One region of the Pseudarthrobacter quantipunctorum genome, then DNA from elsewhere that is predicted to be linked to it. Evidence: riboswitches for the same ligand, from Rfam matches in the RefSeq annotation. Region 1 holds a riboswitch; the other holds the start of a gene.
The links. A riboswitch is a leader RNA that binds a small molecule or an ion and turns the genes downstream of it on or off. The one in region 1 is predicted to bind cyclic di-AMP.
Positions count from the first base shown of each region.

Region 2: it holds a riboswitch for cyclic di-AMP, as region 1 does, so the genes downstream of both, WHH00_RS08310 (LysM peptidoglycan-binding domain-containing protein) here and WHH00_RS15360 (hypothetical protein) in region 1, are expected to answer to the same signal.

Region 1 covers NZ_CP148033.1:3,389,958-3,397,647, forward strand. The annotation lists gene WHH00_RS15330 (TetR/AcrR family transcriptional regulator) at 1-76, shown strand, start outside; gene WHH00_RS15335 (hypothetical protein) at 85-738, shown strand; gene WHH00_RS15340 (histidine phosphatase family protein) at 779-1,306, opposite strand; gene WHH00_RS15345 (winged helix family transcriptional regulator) at 1,541-2,407, opposite strand; gene WHH00_RS15350 (response regulator transcription factor) at 3,112-3,852, shown strand; gene WHH00_RS15355 (ATP-binding protein) at 3,860-5,389, shown strand; cyclic di-AMP (ydaO/yuaA leader) riboswitch at 5,486-5,647, shown strand; gene WHH00_RS15360 (hypothetical protein) at 5,653-6,366, shown strand; gene WHH00_RS15365 (glyoxalase superfamily protein) at 6,363-6,767, opposite strand; gene upp (uracil phosphoribosyltransferase) at 6,813-7,448, opposite strand; gene WHH00_RS15375 (phosphatase PAP2 family protein) at 7,461-7,690, opposite strand, start outside.
Region 2 covers NZ_CP148033.1:1,797,694-1,805,383, reverse strand. The annotation lists gene WHH00_RS08320 (lytic transglycosylase domain-containing protein) at 1-190, opposite strand, end outside; gene WHH00_RS08315 (dienelactone hydrolase family protein) at 298-1,278, opposite strand; cyclic di-AMP (ydaO/yuaA leader) riboswitch at 1,553-1,754, shown strand; gene WHH00_RS08310 (LysM peptidoglycan-binding domain-containing protein) at 1,758-2,609, shown strand; gene WHH00_RS08305 (protein adenylyltransferase SelO) at 2,747-4,222, opposite strand; gene WHH00_RS08300 (APC family permease) at 4,219-5,661, opposite strand; gene WHH00_RS08295 (ribonuclease Z) at 5,658-6,635, opposite strand; gene WHH00_RS08290 (hypothetical protein) at 6,702-6,884, opposite strand; partial or broken gene WHH00_RS08285 (globin domain-containing protein) at 7,133-7,690, shown strand, end outside.

The DNA of each region.
Region 1 (7,690 bases):
CCGTGACCAAAGCGTTGCGGCAATCATGGCCAGCATGCGCGGCTACGTGCTGCAGCAGCCCGATCCTCGGAGATGATGGAGCGTATGGGGAAAAGCGGGAAGTTGGCGGTCATTGCCGGCATTGTGGCGGCCGGACTGCTGGTACTGACCGGGATGACGCTCGCCGAACCGGTGTTCTTGGCGTTCCTCGGTGTCCTGGCGCTGGCGTGCCTGGCGTGCATCGTTGAACTCCTGAACCGGGGGCGCCGCGTTGCCCTGCTGGCTGCCGGTGCCGGAACCAGCCTCACCGTCGCTTTTTCGCTCGCGTTTGTGAGCACGTGGGAGCTGGCCTTTGCCGGCGAGCCCTCATTCTTTGGCACCCCGCTCCCCACCGGAGATCCGGACAACTACTTCTTCGGTGCTGCCGCTGCGGCCCTGGCCACACTCTTTATCCTGTTCCTCGGTGCGGCCTGGCCGCGGGGGCGCCGTCTGCGAAGTGCGGCCGGCAAGGGCAGGGCTGCGGGCCAGGGCGCTCGGGGCAACAGACGCACGACGACGGCGGGCAGGCCAGCTGCCAAGGGCACGGCCCAGCGCAGGCCGGCAGCGCGCGCAGGCGGTGCAGGCACCGGCAGTCAGGGCGCCGGCGGTCTCCGTGCACCCGCGCGGATGCCTTCCGCGCCTGCCAGGCGGCCGTCGTCGGCCTCTCCAGCCGGGAAACCGTCGTCGGCAACGGGCGCTAAGGCCGCGCCCCGGCGGTGACCCCGCCGGCTTGACCGCAGCCGGCACTTCAGGTTCCTGGTTAGTGCGCCCGTGGGACCTTGAACCTGGTGATGCGAGCGTCCTGTCCGTCCAGCTCCGCCCAGGACTTTTCGGTCTCAAGGACGGTGAGGGCGTTGGTGGGATACCTGGTGGCGGCGTCCATGTAGGCGTCGTGGTCGGAGTCGCGTGAGGCAAGGTGCATGGCAAGGTCCTGCACGCCGGGCAGGTGCGAGATCAGCATCAGCGTGGTGACTGTATCCGGAACGTGGTTAATGACCGTCAGCATCCGGAGCGCAGACGCCGCGTACAGTCCGTCTTCAAGCTTGGGCGTAGGGGCCTTATCCCCCAGCTCCGAACACACCCACGTGCAGGTCTGCCTGGTCCGCAGGGCACTGGAACAGAGGATGAAATCCGGCACGATGTTGTGCTTGAGCAGCCACCGGCCGGCAAGGGGCGCCTCGCGGTGGCCCCTTTCCTCCAGGGGACGCTCGTGGTCAGCAATTCCGCCCGGCCAGTCGGCCTTGGCATGCCGCATGATCACAAGCCGTCGAAGATGGTGCTCACTCATGCCCCAAGCCTAGTCGGGGACCAAACGAGGTGCGCCCCGGACCTCCGACAGTCGCGGAGGCACATGCCAGGAGAGCCCGAACGCGTGACAGCGGCATTTCGCGTAGGGCGCTGTAGCGAAGCGGCACATCCCGAAAGCGCCGTTGTCGCGCGAGGGACGAGCGCAGGCGCAGAGGGATCGTGCCGCGACAGCGAAAGCGCCCGGCCCAGCGGGACAGGCGCTTTCGAGTGAGTGCTAGATCGAGTATTCCGGAGCGGCCCAGACAACAACTTCGGGGTGCTCGTAGAACCGGTACCCCTGGCCGCGGACTGTACGCACAGTGTTGGCAAGGCGGCCCAGCTTGGAGCGAAGCCGGCGGATGTGGACGTCGATGGTTCGCTCGTTGGGCACCTCTTCGGCATTGCGCCACAGCCCCTCGAGGAGTTCGTCGCGTCCCACGGTGCGGGTGCCGTTCTCAACGAGGTAGTTCAGGAGCTCGAACTCCTTGAAGGTCAGGTTGAGCGACTCGCCGTCCAGGTGGACTTCACGGCGTGCCAGGTCGATCAGGACGCCGGAAGGGCGCGGCTCCTGTGCCTGCGACGGACGCGGGGCCTCAGTGCGCTGCCGGGCGTTGACGGTGGGGTCACCGAAGGTGGAACGGACGACGTCGAGCGCGGAACCGGGTGTGCCGGCGGGGGCAACGGCAACGGCTGCATAGCTTTCGGCGCCGGACACCAGGGACTGTGCGTAGGCGCGGATCTCCTGGGCCAGTTTGGCGATGGAGGTTCCGGCCGCTGCCGCTGTTTCCTCATCGATGCCCATGTAGAGGACGAATCCGCGGGCAACGGTGTCGTTGGCTACGGGCCGGACGGTATTGGGGCCAGCCACCACCGGAGTGGGGGCTGTCAGGGGTGCCGCCTCCGCGGGCTGGACGGCACGGAGCTGCCCGTAGGAATTGGGGTTGAACCCCTGCGGCGCGTAGCCCTGGGAGGGGAAGCTGCTTCCGGATGATGATGGGGCCAGGGCGGGGCGCGGACCAAACCCGGGGCGCAGGCCCGAGGGCTGGCCGGCTTTGGCGGCGTTACGGACAGAAATGTGGACGTATCCGGATGCAACTGACATGGAATGCTTACCTCAATGTGAATGGCCGTCATCGCGGCCCGAATGCTGGGAATCCCCGCAATGCGAACTGGGGAGGGGCGCCCGACGCTGGGCTGGGGGCGAATGCCTAAGAACTTCGGAGGGTGGGAAGGTCAGGCGTGCATTCGACAACAGCGCATGTCGGCAGCAGCGGATGTGCTGGGCCAATATTCTGCGGCTGCAGGTGCTGTTGAGTTCTTGTTCACATTGGAAGTGTGCAGCGTAACAATGGCAACTTGCAAGTAACAATGGACGCGATCGTCCGCATAATGAGACGAATTTAGCCAAAGTGCTCCAAATCACAATTCTGGGCTCTGTAAAAAATAACGGTTGTTATCTTGTTCATGGGCCGGTTCGGGCCTCTCCGCGGAATATTATTCGGCAGATATTCCTTTTTCCGTGGATTCGTTCATTGGAGTGCCCGATAGTGGAATCTCGGTCTTCACCTCAGCAGTGTGTCCAGCCGGTCCTGTTTTTGGACAGAAAAATTTGCCGACTCAGCGCTTAATTGGGCTTCGGGGATCCGGTTCCCTCCGAGATTTCAACCCCTTGGGAAGGGCTGCGCGCAGCACACGGGGTACAGGTTGTGGGCATTTTTCGCGGACCCAGCTCGCTAGGCTGGGATTCACAGCTTGCGCACAGGAACGCCAAAGCCGGGCTTTAGCCAACGATCGGAGAGTTGTCCCATGGCCACCTCGCACTCCATGACCAACAACCTCCCACAGCTCACCCACCCGGACGGCTCCCCCATCAGGGCTCTGGTGGTGGATGACGAGCCCAGCCTTTCCGAGCTCATGAGCATGGGCCTACGCATGGCGGGCTGGTCCGTGGCGATCGCCGCTGACGGTCCGGAAGCCGTGAAAGTGGCCAAGGACTTCCGCCCCGACGTGCTGGTCCTGGATGTCATGATTCCCGGTTTCGACGGCGTCGAGGTCCTGAACCGGATCCGCGCTTTTGCGCCTGAGGTTCCCGCACTGTTCCTCACCGCCAAGGATGCGGTCCAGGACAGGATCGTTGGCCTCGCGGCCGGCGGTGACGACTACGTCACCAAGCCATTCAGCATGGAAGAGGTCCTGCTCCGCCTGCACCGTCTGGTCCAGCGGTCCGGTGTGGCCGCCATGGACACCGCTGAGCTGGTTGTTGGAGACCTGGTCCTCAACGTGGACACCCGTGAGGTGACCCGTGCAGGCGAGGAGCTCCAGTTGACGGCAACCCAGTTCGAGCTGCTCCGATACCTGATGGAAAACCCCAAGCGCGTCATCAGCAAAGCGCAGATCCTGGACCGGGTCTGGAACTACGACTTCGGCGGCCAGGCCAACATCGTGGAGCTCTACATCTCCTACCTCCGCAAAAAGGTGGATGCCGTCCACCCGCCCATGATCCATACCGTGCGTGGCGCCGGGTACGTCATCAAGCCGGCGGAGTAGGAACGCCATGGCGTCCCGGCACCTGACGGCGGCACCGCAGCCCCGGAGCTGGCTGAAGCCCGGCACGTGGCACCTGCGGACCCGACTGATCCTCCTGGCCATGACGCTGTTGATTGCCATCTGCGGGGCTGTGGGCGTGGCGAGTTACGCCTCGATGGACGCGTTCCTCACCCGGCAGCTGGACGAACAGCTGGGCCAGGCCGCAGACCGTTCCAACAATCCTGGCCGCCCTCCCTCGGGCGGCTTCAACGGCAGGGATCCCCTGGATGCCCGCGGCCAGAGCGTTGGAACCCTCAACGCGCGCATCCTCAACGGCCAGGTCAGCGGCGGCGGATTCCTCACCTCCAACACCACGCGCTCCCAGCTGTCCACGGACGACAAACAGGTCCTGCTGGCTCTGGACGCAGACGCCCAACCTGTCAACAGGGCACTCTCCAACGGCGACTACCGGCTGCTCGCCGTCAAGACCAGCTTTGGTGACGTCCTGGTAACAGGACTCCCCCTGGCCGCCAAGGATAGTACGCTGGCGTCCCTGGTGTGGACCTTCGTCTTCGTCTCCCTGGGCGGCCTGCTGCTTGTCGGATTGGTGGGAACTGTCCTGATCCGCCGCACCATGAAACCCCTCGAGCAGCTTTCCGAGGTTGCCACCCGCGTCTCCAGGCTGCCCTTGGATGCCGGCGAGGTGGCGCTTGCCGTGCGCGTGCCGCCGTCGAACTCCAATCCCGGTACGGAGGTTGGAAGCGTGGGCCATGCCCTGAACCTCATGCTGGACAACGTGGCCAACGCGCTGCAGGCGCGGCAGAAGAGTGAAACCAAGGTCCGGCAGTTTGTGGCCGACGCTTCCCATGAGCTCCGCACGCCGCTGACCGCCATCCGCGGGTACACCGAACTGATGCGGATGACGGAAAACTTCACTCCGGACGGGGAGAAGTCGCTGGCGAGGGTTCAAAGCCAGTCCCAGCGGATGACCGCTCTGGTGGAGGACCTGCTGCTGCTGGCGCGCCTTGATGAGGGCCAGCCCTTGAAGCTCAGCGAGGTGGACCTGAACCAGCTGGTGGTGGAAGGCGTCAGCGACGAAAAGGTCATGGCGCCCGGCCATACCTGGCGGCTGGAGCTTCCCGACGAACCAGTCGTGGTGAACGGCGACCCGTCCCAGCTGCGGCAGGTGCTGATGAACCTGCTGTCCAACGCCCGCAAGCACACACCGCCGGGAACCACGGTGGTCACCGGGGTCGGGAAGACGGCGGAGGGCGCCGCGGTGGTGACGGTAACGGACGACGGCGGCGGCATTCCACCCGAGTTCCTGGACCAGGTTTTCGCGCGGTTCGCCCGCGCAGACGCGGCCCGGGCAGGCACCGCCGGCGGACCGGGCGCACCTGCCGCTGAAGGAACCAGCGGCCTGGGCCTCTCAATCGTCGAATCCATTGTCGAGGCCCATGGGGGCAAGGTCACGGTGACATCACAGCCTGGCCGCACCCAGTTTGCCCTGCAACTCCCCCTCCCGCAGCGGATGCCGCAAGGCGGCGCGCCGTCGTAGTGATCCCTGTTACCAAAATGTGACTTAAGGCCTCAACTCCTGTACCGTCGATTGGGTGCGGTTCCCGTTCGGGCCGCATATCCGGATGACGCCAAGCTCTGCCGCTTCCCGGATTCCGCTTGAGCATAGGCAGAGGCGGGGGACCCAGAAGTCCCGGGCACGCAATTGCCCTTGGGGTTAAGCCACTGCGTGATTTTCCGTGTGGCCGGATGCCCTCATCCGAACCCGACAGCTAACTCCGCAGGTGTGAGAGGCGATCCATCATGTCTAAGTTCCTTACTAAAGCACGCCCGAAACCAGGCCACGACGCCCGTGCACCGCGCACGCCAGGCAAAATTCCTTCCTTCGGCCAGCGCGCCGCCATCCTCGCAACGTCCTGCGCCCTCCTTGTCGGCGTTGGGGCAGCAGGCCAGGCCACCGACACCGCAGTGCAGGTTCAAGCCACAGAAACGCAGGCCGTTGAGGCCCAGTCGAAGCTGAGCATCGAGAAGAGCGAAATCCAGGAAAACCCTGCTCCGGCGCCTGCAGCAGAGCCCATCAACGTTGTCCCGCAGGCGGCCGAGCCGGCCCCGGCTCCCGCCGCTGAGCCCGCACCGGCACCCGCCCCGGAGCCTGAACCCGCGCCGGCACCTGCCCCCGCTCCCGAGCCGGCACCGGTCGCCGCCGTCAACGACCCCGCGGGTGCCCAGGCCTACGCTGCCGGCCAGTTGGCCTCCTACGGCTGGGCCCCTGACCAGATGCAGTGCCTGCAGACCCTGTGGACCAAGGAATCAGACTGGACCACCACGGCCACCAACCCGAGCAGCGGCGCCTACGGCATTGTGCAGTCCCTGCCGGCCGAGAAGATGGCCAGCGCCGGCGCCGACTACCTCACCAATTACCGTACGCAGATCAACTGGGGCCTGAACTACATCCAGGAGCGCTACCAGTCCCCGTGTGGAGCACTGAACTTCCACTACGCCAACAACTGGTACTAAACAGAAGCGGCTTCGCCCTGGCGGTCCGGTACGTCCCTGCCGGGGATGTACTGGACCGCCCAGCGGTTGCCGTCAGGATCGGCGAAGTACACAAAGTGGCCCCAGTCCTGCACGTCCACGTCACTGACGTCCACCCCGTTGGCCTTGAGCTGCCGGTGCGCAGCCTGGATGTCAGAGACCACAAGCTGCAGGTTCGAACCGGTGCCAGGGGGAGCATCCGTGAGGCCTTCCCCGATGCAGATGGAGCAGGCTGAGCCCGGCGGCGTCAGCTGAACGAACCTGATGGAGCTGCTGGGCCGCTCGTCGAAATCGGCGTTAAAGCCCACCTTGTCGACGTAGAAGTCTTTGGCCCGGTCTACATCGGACACGGGGACAAAAACGAGTTCCAGTTTCCAGTCCATGCGCACAGGCTAAACCTTGCGCGGGGATCGGGAAAGGCTTGAGTCCTAGCCGGCGATGCCGTACAGGCGGTCGCCTGCGTCGCCCAGGCCCGGGACAATGTAGGACTTCTCGTTGAGCTTCTCGTCGATGGACGCCAGGACGATGGTGACGTTTGCGCCGGAAAGTTCTTCCTCCAGCTTGGCCAGGCCCTCCGGCGCGGCGAGCAGGCAGATGCACGTGACATCCGAAGCGCCGCGCTTGAACAGGAACTTGATGGCTTCGCGCAGTGTTCCGCCGGTTGCAAGCATCGGATCCAGCACGAAGATCTGCCGGTCGGTGAGATCCTCGGGAAGGCGCTCGGCGTAGGTAATGATGTCCAGCGTTTCCTCGTCGCGGGCCATGCCCAGGAAGCCCACTTCAGCCGTGGGGACCAGTTTAGTCATGCCCTCGAGCATTCCCAGGCCCGCACGGAGGATGGGCACCACCAGCGGAGTGGGCTTGGTGAACGCCGTGCCCACAGTTGTACTGACGGGGGTTTCGATGGTCACGGGCTCGGTGCGGACTTCCCGCGTGGCCTCGTAGGCCAGGAGGGTCACCAGTTCCTCCGTCAGCTGCCGGAAGACCGGGGACGGAGTGTTCTTGTCCCGCAGGACGGTGAGCTTATGGGCGACCAGCGGGTGGTCCACAACGAGAGTGCGCATGGGTCAAAACTATCACCCGGCTGCCGGGCCACTCCCCTGCCGTCCGCCGCCCGTGCCGGACTGCGAAGCGTCGTCGCCGGCCCTTGGCGAGGCAACGCCGCCGTTCTCCTCCAGGGCTGTACGTTCCGCTTCCCCGGTGTGGTCCTCGCGCAGGACGGGATGCTCGAACGTGGGCGCCGGGCCGGCGTGCTCACGCCGCCGCATCAGGTGGAACAGCCTGTGGGCCAGGATCACGATGCCCA
Region 2 (7,690 bases), 1.6 Mb from region 1:
CAATCTTGGCGATTTCCGCGGCCTTTCCGGCCTCGCTGTCCTTCGCGTCCTGCACCTCCTCCCAGGACGGGTAATCCCCGGGACCGCTGTCCGCGGCGGCTGCCGGCACCAGCCACAGACTTCCTGCCAGGGCACACGAAAGAAGCGCCACGGGCAGCGGCGCCCTGGATTTGGTAACGAACCGGGACATAGTCCGGAAGCCTACCGCCTTGATCCGCAGGTTGAAGGCGGACGTTTCTACATCGTTATGGAGCGGAGGAAGTTCAGTTTCGCCGAACAGGGCCGGGACGCGGGTTTTTACAGGTGCTGGTCAAACCAGGCAAGGGTGTCGTTCCACGCGGCCGTGGCCTGGGCTTCGTTGTAGCGGTCGCCGGTGTCGTTGTGGAAGGCATGGTCCACGCCGGGGTAGACCGTGAGCTGGTGGACAACGCCGGAGGCTGCCAGCGCATCCTTGAGTGCAGGCATAGGGCCAGTGATGCGCTGGTCCAGTTCAGCGTAGACGCCGAAAACGGCTGCCTTGATGTCCGGCACTTTGGCCAGGTCCGGGGCGGGCCCGTAAAACGCCGCGGTGGCTTTCAGCCCGTCCAGTTCCGCTGCCGCCTGCCAGGTGATGCCGCCACCGAAGCAATAGCCGGTCATGGCGATGCGTCCGCCATCCACAAAGTCCTGGGCCTGGAGATACTCCAGGGCTGCTGCGAAGTCGGCCACGTGCCGCTGGGCGCCGGCCTGGGTGAGGGCACCGGGTACGGCGTCGCGGTCCATTCCGGCCGTCCCGCCTTCACGGCTGAGCAGGTCAAGCGCGAGGGCGGCGTACCCCTCCTTCGCGAAGCGGCGGGCCACGTCTTCGATGTGGGGCGTCAGTCCGCGGTTCTCGTGGCAGATCAGCACGGCAGGACTGCGACCGTCCCGCTCCGGCCTGGCCAGGTAGGCACTGACGGAGGCGCCGCCGGACGGAAACTGGACGGACGCCGTCGTCAATCCTGGCGCCCCCTCCGGAACGGAGAGCGGGCTCTTTGCCCCGGGGACCGCACCCGATCCCGCAGTCCCGAGGGTCCCGGCAGCGGACGTAGGGGACGGTTCCGGGGTGGGCATGGGATCGGTGCTCCGCGGCACCTCGCTGGGGGTACAGCCCACCAGCAGCATCGCCGCCGACGCTGCCGCCATGCTGCCGGTAATGAAGGCAACCCGCCGGGTAAAGGTGCGCTGGCTCAGCGCGCCGGACTTGTAATCGTCGAAGAATTCCTCAATCAGGTATCTCTCATACTTGCCAAGCTGCATCACAATGCCTCCTCGTGGGGTGCCGAACATACTCCTCCCCCGGGCACGTGAAGAACAAGGTCGCCGGGCGGGCTCGGTCCCACCTTAACGTCTTTGTGATAAATAACACGTCCCAAAAAATCGGCGCGCCTGCCCGTCCGGGCTGGACCGCCGTGGCACTGGGAAATCCAGTTGATTGCGTAATCGAGAGCCGCGCCTCGCATGTTATCTAAATGTGACAATGGGTGGTAAGTCGGGTTATGGTCTTCAGGTGTCCCTCCCAGACGGGACATTCCCCGTCAGAATGCCGAGCCCTGCCACTGACCCGGGAACCAACGCTTTCCAGCTGGCAGGGACGGGGGAACCAAGTTTCCGCGGCCTTTTGAAGGCCTTGGGGTTAAGTCGATAGCGCGTCCGTTCCATTCGGAGGTGTTGCCGGCCGGGTATCTCCAACCCGAACCCGACAGCTCACCCCGCAGGCATGGGAGAGGCGATCAACTGTGTCAAAAAATTCCATCACTGCCCGTCACCGTGCAACCCCGGCCCGCTCCATCGTGATCGAAGGACTGTCTGTTTCGGCCAAGTCCCTGGGCCGTCCGGCTCTCGCCGTGGCAGCAGCCTCCGGCATTGCCTTCGGCGTCGGCGCCCCGGCCCACGCCGGTGTGAACGGTCCGGACACCACCGAGACCGCTAGCGTCCAGGCTTACGCCGCCCCTGCTCCGGCAGCCGCAGCCCCCGCCGCAGCAGCCGGCACCACCCACACGGTTGTATCGGGCGACACCCTTGGTGCCATTGCGTCGCTCCACGGTGTCAGCCTGAATGACGTCCTGTCAGCCAACGGGCTCTCGGTTTCCACCATCATCTACCCGGGCGACCAGATCCAGATTCCTGCCGCCGGTTCCGCTCCGGCTGCGCCCTACGTTGCACCGGCCTACGTTGCACCTGCTGCAGCACCGGCACCGGTCCAGACCGCTGCTGTTACCACCCCGGCGAACACCGGCATGAACATGTCCTACGCGTCCGCACCGGTTGCAGCCACCGGCAGCGGCGCCGGAGCAGCCATCCTGGCCAACGCCTACGGCCAGGTGGGCCAGATCCAGGACTGCACCGCGATGGTGGAGAAGGCCCTGCGCACGGTCGGCAAGTCCGTCGGCGACCTTGCCCCCGGCCAGTTCTACCAGTACGGCACCACCGTGGGCACCCCCGCCCCCGGCGACCTGGTGATCACCGCCGGCCACGTTGGCGTTTACGCCGGCGACGGCCAGGTTGTCAGCGGCGGCGTGAACGGCAACCAGACCGCAGTTCACTCCATCAGCTGGCTCAGCGGCGCTTCCTTCGTCCGCGTGGCATAGTCACCACAGACACAGGCGCAGCCGGCCCGTAAGGGCCAGGCCACTCCAGGCAAGGGCGGCAGCCGGGTTCTCCCGGCTGCCGCCCTTGCCTTGTCTCCCCGGGACTTCCTCACGCACGGTTTCTCCCGGGCCCCGCCTCAGGTACCGCAGAACGTCCGGTAGGTGCCGAAGTCTTCCGGCGGACCTTCGGTATAGCGATCCAGCCCCTGGCGTTCCTCGAACGGGGACCTCACCACCTCCAGGAGGCGGCTGAAGGGGCCCATGTCCCCCTCCGTTGCTGCTGCCAGTGCTTCCTCCACCAGATGGTTCCGGGGAATGTACACCGGGTTGACGCTGTCCATCAGACCGGCGTCGGGCTTCAGGCGGGCCCAGCGCTCAGCCCAAGCATCAAACGCGGCGAGGTCCAGGACCATGCCGCGCGCCGGCCTGGTATTTCCCCTGGCTGCCTGGCCAAGGCTCCGGAAGAACTGTGTGTAATCGACAGGTCCGTCCTTCAGCAGGCCGATGACCCCGTCCACCAGTTCCGATGCCTCGTCGCCTTCTTCACTTCCGGCCGGGCCGGCGGCGATGCCCAGCTTTGCCTTCATGCCGTCGAACCAGGCGTCGCTGTACTGGCTGCGGAACTTCCCCAGCGCCTCCACTGCGGGCGCGACTGCCTGTTCCTGGTCCTCGTGGAAGAGCGGCAGCATCGCCTCCGCCAGCCGCGCCAGGTTCCACTCGGCCACCACCGGCTGGTTGGCGTAGGCGTAGCGCCCGCCGACGTCGATGGAGCTGTACACGGCACCGGGGTTGAAAGCATCCATGAAGGCGCAGGGCCCGTAGTCGATGGTTTCGCCCGAAATGGTCATGTTGTCCGTGTTCATGACGCCGTGCACGAACCCCACCAGCATCCACCGGGCCACCAGCCCGGCCTGGGCAGCCACCACCGAGGCGAACAGTTCCAGGTAGGGATTTTCAGCCTGCGCTGCGGCCGGGTAGTGCCTGCTGATGGCGTGGTCCGCGAGCCGGCGCAGGAGCTCCATGTTGTCCGTGGCTCGGGCATACTGGAAACTGCCCACCCGGAGGTGGCTGCTGGCCACCCGGGCGAGGACGGCGCCGGGCAGCATGGTGTCCCGCCGTACCGGGCGTCCTGTGGCCACAACGGCCAAAGCGCGTGTGGTGGGAATGTTCAAGGCATGCATTGCCTCGCTCACCAGGTATTCGCGAAGCATGGGGCCGACGACGGCGCGGCCGTCGCCTGCCCGGGCAAAAGGTGTGCGGCCGGAGCCTTTGAGGTGCACGTCCCGCAGGCGCCCGCCGCCGTCCGGCAGTTCGCCGAGCAGGAGTGCCCGGCCGTCGCCGAGCAGCGGCGAGTAACCGCCGAACTGGTGCCCGGCGTATGCCTGGGCCACGGGCGTGGCGCCGGCCGGGACATGGTTGCCCAGGAGGAGCCGCACGCCTTCGGTGGTCCGCAGGTATTCGGGAGCCAGCCCCAGCTCACCGGCCAGTACTTCGTTAAGGACCAGGAGCGAGGGTTCCGGCGCTTCCTCTGCCTGCCAGGGAACGGAGAGTTCCGGGAGGTCGCGGGCAAAAAGGCCTTCGAAGGTGACAGTTGATTCTGCTGCTGCAGTCATGAATCAACCCTATCGCCGTCGTTGGCGCGCCGGTTGATCAGCCAGGTGATAAGCCACAGGATGACTCCAATGGCCATCAGTCCGCCGGCAATCTGGTACTGGATGATGTTCCTGCCGACCCACGGGCCGGCCAGGAAGGCGCAGAGCAGCGCGGCCACGAGCGGCAGAGGGCCCGGGGATGTGAAGAACACTTTGCGGTGGGGATGCCGCTTGCGGCGCAGCACCAGGCAGGCCACGTTGACCACCGTGAAGACACAAAGCAACAGGAAGGCGGTGGTGCCGGACAGGTTGGCCACGATGTTGCTTTCGGGATCACTGGTGACATACAGGATGAGGCCCAGGGCCAGGACAGTGGAGAAGGCGATCCCCGCCCACGGGGTGCGCCGGACCGGAAGGACTTTCCCCAAGGCGCCGGGCAGGACGTGCTGGCGGGCCATGCCGTAAATCAGCCGGCTGGCCATGAGCATGTTGATGAGTGCCGTGTTGGCGACGGCGAAGACGGCCAGGAAGGGGAAGACCCTGTCGATCGGGAAGTCCGGCGAGCCCTTGTGGACCACTTCCAGCAGGGCAGCGCCTTCAGCTTCCCGGATGCCCTCGAGCTCCGTGGGCGAAAGGACGCTCACCACGGACACAGCTACCAGCATGTACAGCAGCACTGCTATGCCCAGGCCGGTGAGCATGGTGCGGGGAAAGATCTTTTCGGGGTTCTGGGTCTCTTCCACCATGTTGACCGAATCCTCGAAGCCCACCATGGCGAAGAACGCGATGGACGTCGCTGCGGTCACGGCGAGGAAGAGCCCCTTGTCCTGGGAGTCGTTGAAGACGAAGATCTCGCCCGGGTTTCCCGTCCCCTGGGCCATGACAAAGAACCCGACACCGATCACGATGCACAGTGCTGCCATCTCCACCACTGTGAGCACAACATTGAACTTGACGCTCTCCCCCACGCCCCGCAGGTTGATGGCAGCCAGGAGGAGCATGAATCCAAGGGCAACCGCGGTAATCACGCCCTGCCCGGGTTTGCCCATCCAGCCATTAATCTCGAGGCCGCCGAAGAAGTTCTGGGCAAGGACGTTCGCAGACGTGGACGCGCTGGTGATTCCTGAGCAGACCACGGCAAATGCCACCAGGAAGGTGACGAAGTGGATCCCGAATGCCTTGTGCGTGTACAGCGCGGCGCCCGCAGCCTGCGGATACTGCGTGACCAGCTCGAGGTAGGAGAAGGCGGTGAGCGTTGCCACCACGAAGGCCAGCAGGAACGGCAGCCAGACGATTCCCCCTACGGTGCCGGCCATGGTTCCGGTTACGGCGTAGACGCCGGCACCCAGGATGTCGCCCACAATGAACAGCAGCAGGAGCTTGGGTCCCAGCACCCGCTTGAGGGTGGGCTCCTTGCCGTGGGCAGTAACGTCCGAGACTTCTTCTGAAGCTGCGCTCATGTGTGGCCTCCAAGGCTGACTGGGCTGGGTGAGGGGCTTGGCATTGGTGCATCGGCTGGCCCGCGGCGCAGTGCGGGGCCGTGGGATAAGCGCCGCCGCCGGGGGAAGGGGATGCGCTGCAGGTCCTCAGCCGCGATGACCGCAGCAGAACCCGCGCGGGCACCGGCTTGGGCCAGGAGCAGTGAGGCGTCGTCGCCGTACCGTGAGGAGAAGTGCGTGAGCACCAGGGTGCGGGCGCCGGAACGTGCCGCCAGTTCTCCTGCCTGCCCGGCTGTGAGGTGGCGGTACTGGCCGGCCAGCCCGGCGTCGTCGTCAGCGAAGGTCGATTCGGCGACGAGGAGGTCGACGCCGTCGGCAAGTTCCTCTGCGCCCGGACAGGGCGCGGTGTCCATTACGAAGGCGAATCGCTGGCCCGGCCGGGCGACGCTGACGTCTTCAAGCTGCACGCCGCCCAGGCTCCCTTGGCGCTGCAGCCGCCCTGCGTCCGGCCCGGATATCCCTGCCGCCTGCAGGCGTTCCGGCAGCAGGGTCCGGCCGTCCGGTTCGGCCAGGCGGTAGCCGTAGGTTTCTATCCGGTGTTTGAGGGGCCGGACTTCCAGTCCTTCTGCCACCGCTCCGCCTTCGCCGTGCGGGTGCAGCCTGAGGTCGATACCCGGTGTGCTGACGGATACAAGGGCGCGGACCACGTCCCCGCCGGAGGATGGATAGTGGAGATGGACCGGATGGGGCACGGCGTCGAGGGCCATGCGCGAGAGCACCCCCGGCAGCCCGAAGCAGTGGTCGCCGTGAACGTGGGTGAGGCAGATGTGGGTGATCATGTTCGCTGAGACCCCGGCGTGGATCATTTGGCGCTGCGTTCCCTCGCCGGGGTCGAACAGCATGCCCTCGCCGTCCCAGCGCAGGAGGTAGCCGTTATGGTTCCGGGTCCGTGTGGGGACCTGGGAGGCGGTGCCGAGGACAACGAGCTCGCGCATGGCTTTAAGGACCAAAAAGCAGGTGCCGGAGAATCCGGTACCTGCTTTCTTGGATGCGGCGGCGGCTTAGCGCCGCCGGAGCATTCCCATGATCCTGCCGGCCACGCCGCCCGGCCTGGCCCCTGCGGCACCCGTTGTGCCGGGCGTCCGGCGGGCTGCATTCAGCCCGGTCCCGCGGGCAGTCCCGCCGGTCCCCGTCCTGCCTGCGAATCGTCCAGCGGCATTTTTGATCATGCTTCCCAAGTTCATGTGAAACTCCTTCAGTAGTGATCCTGCCAACCGATATTCATCAGCCTGCTTATGATTTTAGCGCAGTTTGGCCCCACGTCGAGGGGACAGGCCGAACATCCCCGCTCAAGCTTGCTTCCTGGGGGCGCGGCCTGGGAGCTCGGGAATAGGGGCGGTTGCCCCTATCGGCGGGTTCGTGCGGCTGCTAAATTGGCACGCCTCAGGCCACCTCCCCCGCCAGGGAACCCGCTATCCGGAAGGTAACCAACATGCTTTCAGACACCTCCCTCCCCGTGATCAGGGCAACGCTGCCTGTGGTGGGCGAAAACATCCAGGAGATCGCCAAACGGTTCTACCAGCACATGTTTGACGCACGGCCGGACCTGCTGGACGGCCTGTTCAACCGGGGCAACCAGGCTGACGGGCGGCAGCAACAGGCGCTGGCCGGATCCATCGCAGCGTTTGCCCGGTACCTCGTGGAAAAGCCCGACCAGTTGCCTGACCACCTGCTGTCCAGGGTTGCCCACAAGCACGTCTCCCTGGGCCTGAGCCCGGACCAGTACGAGATTGTCCACGAGCACTTGTTCTGGGCCATCGTCGATGTGCTCGGTGAGGCCGTGACGCCCGAGGTAGCCGCTGCCTGGGATGAGGTCTACTGGCTGATGGGCAACATGCTGATCAACCAGGAACGGGGGCTGTAAAACGCTGTTCACTTGTCGCCGGAAACCATCTGGCGCACTTGGCGGGTGGCTGAACGCATCCAGGAGACGGACGACGTCGTCACTTTCGTTGTGGAGCGCATCGACGAGAGGGCGGTGAAACCTTCC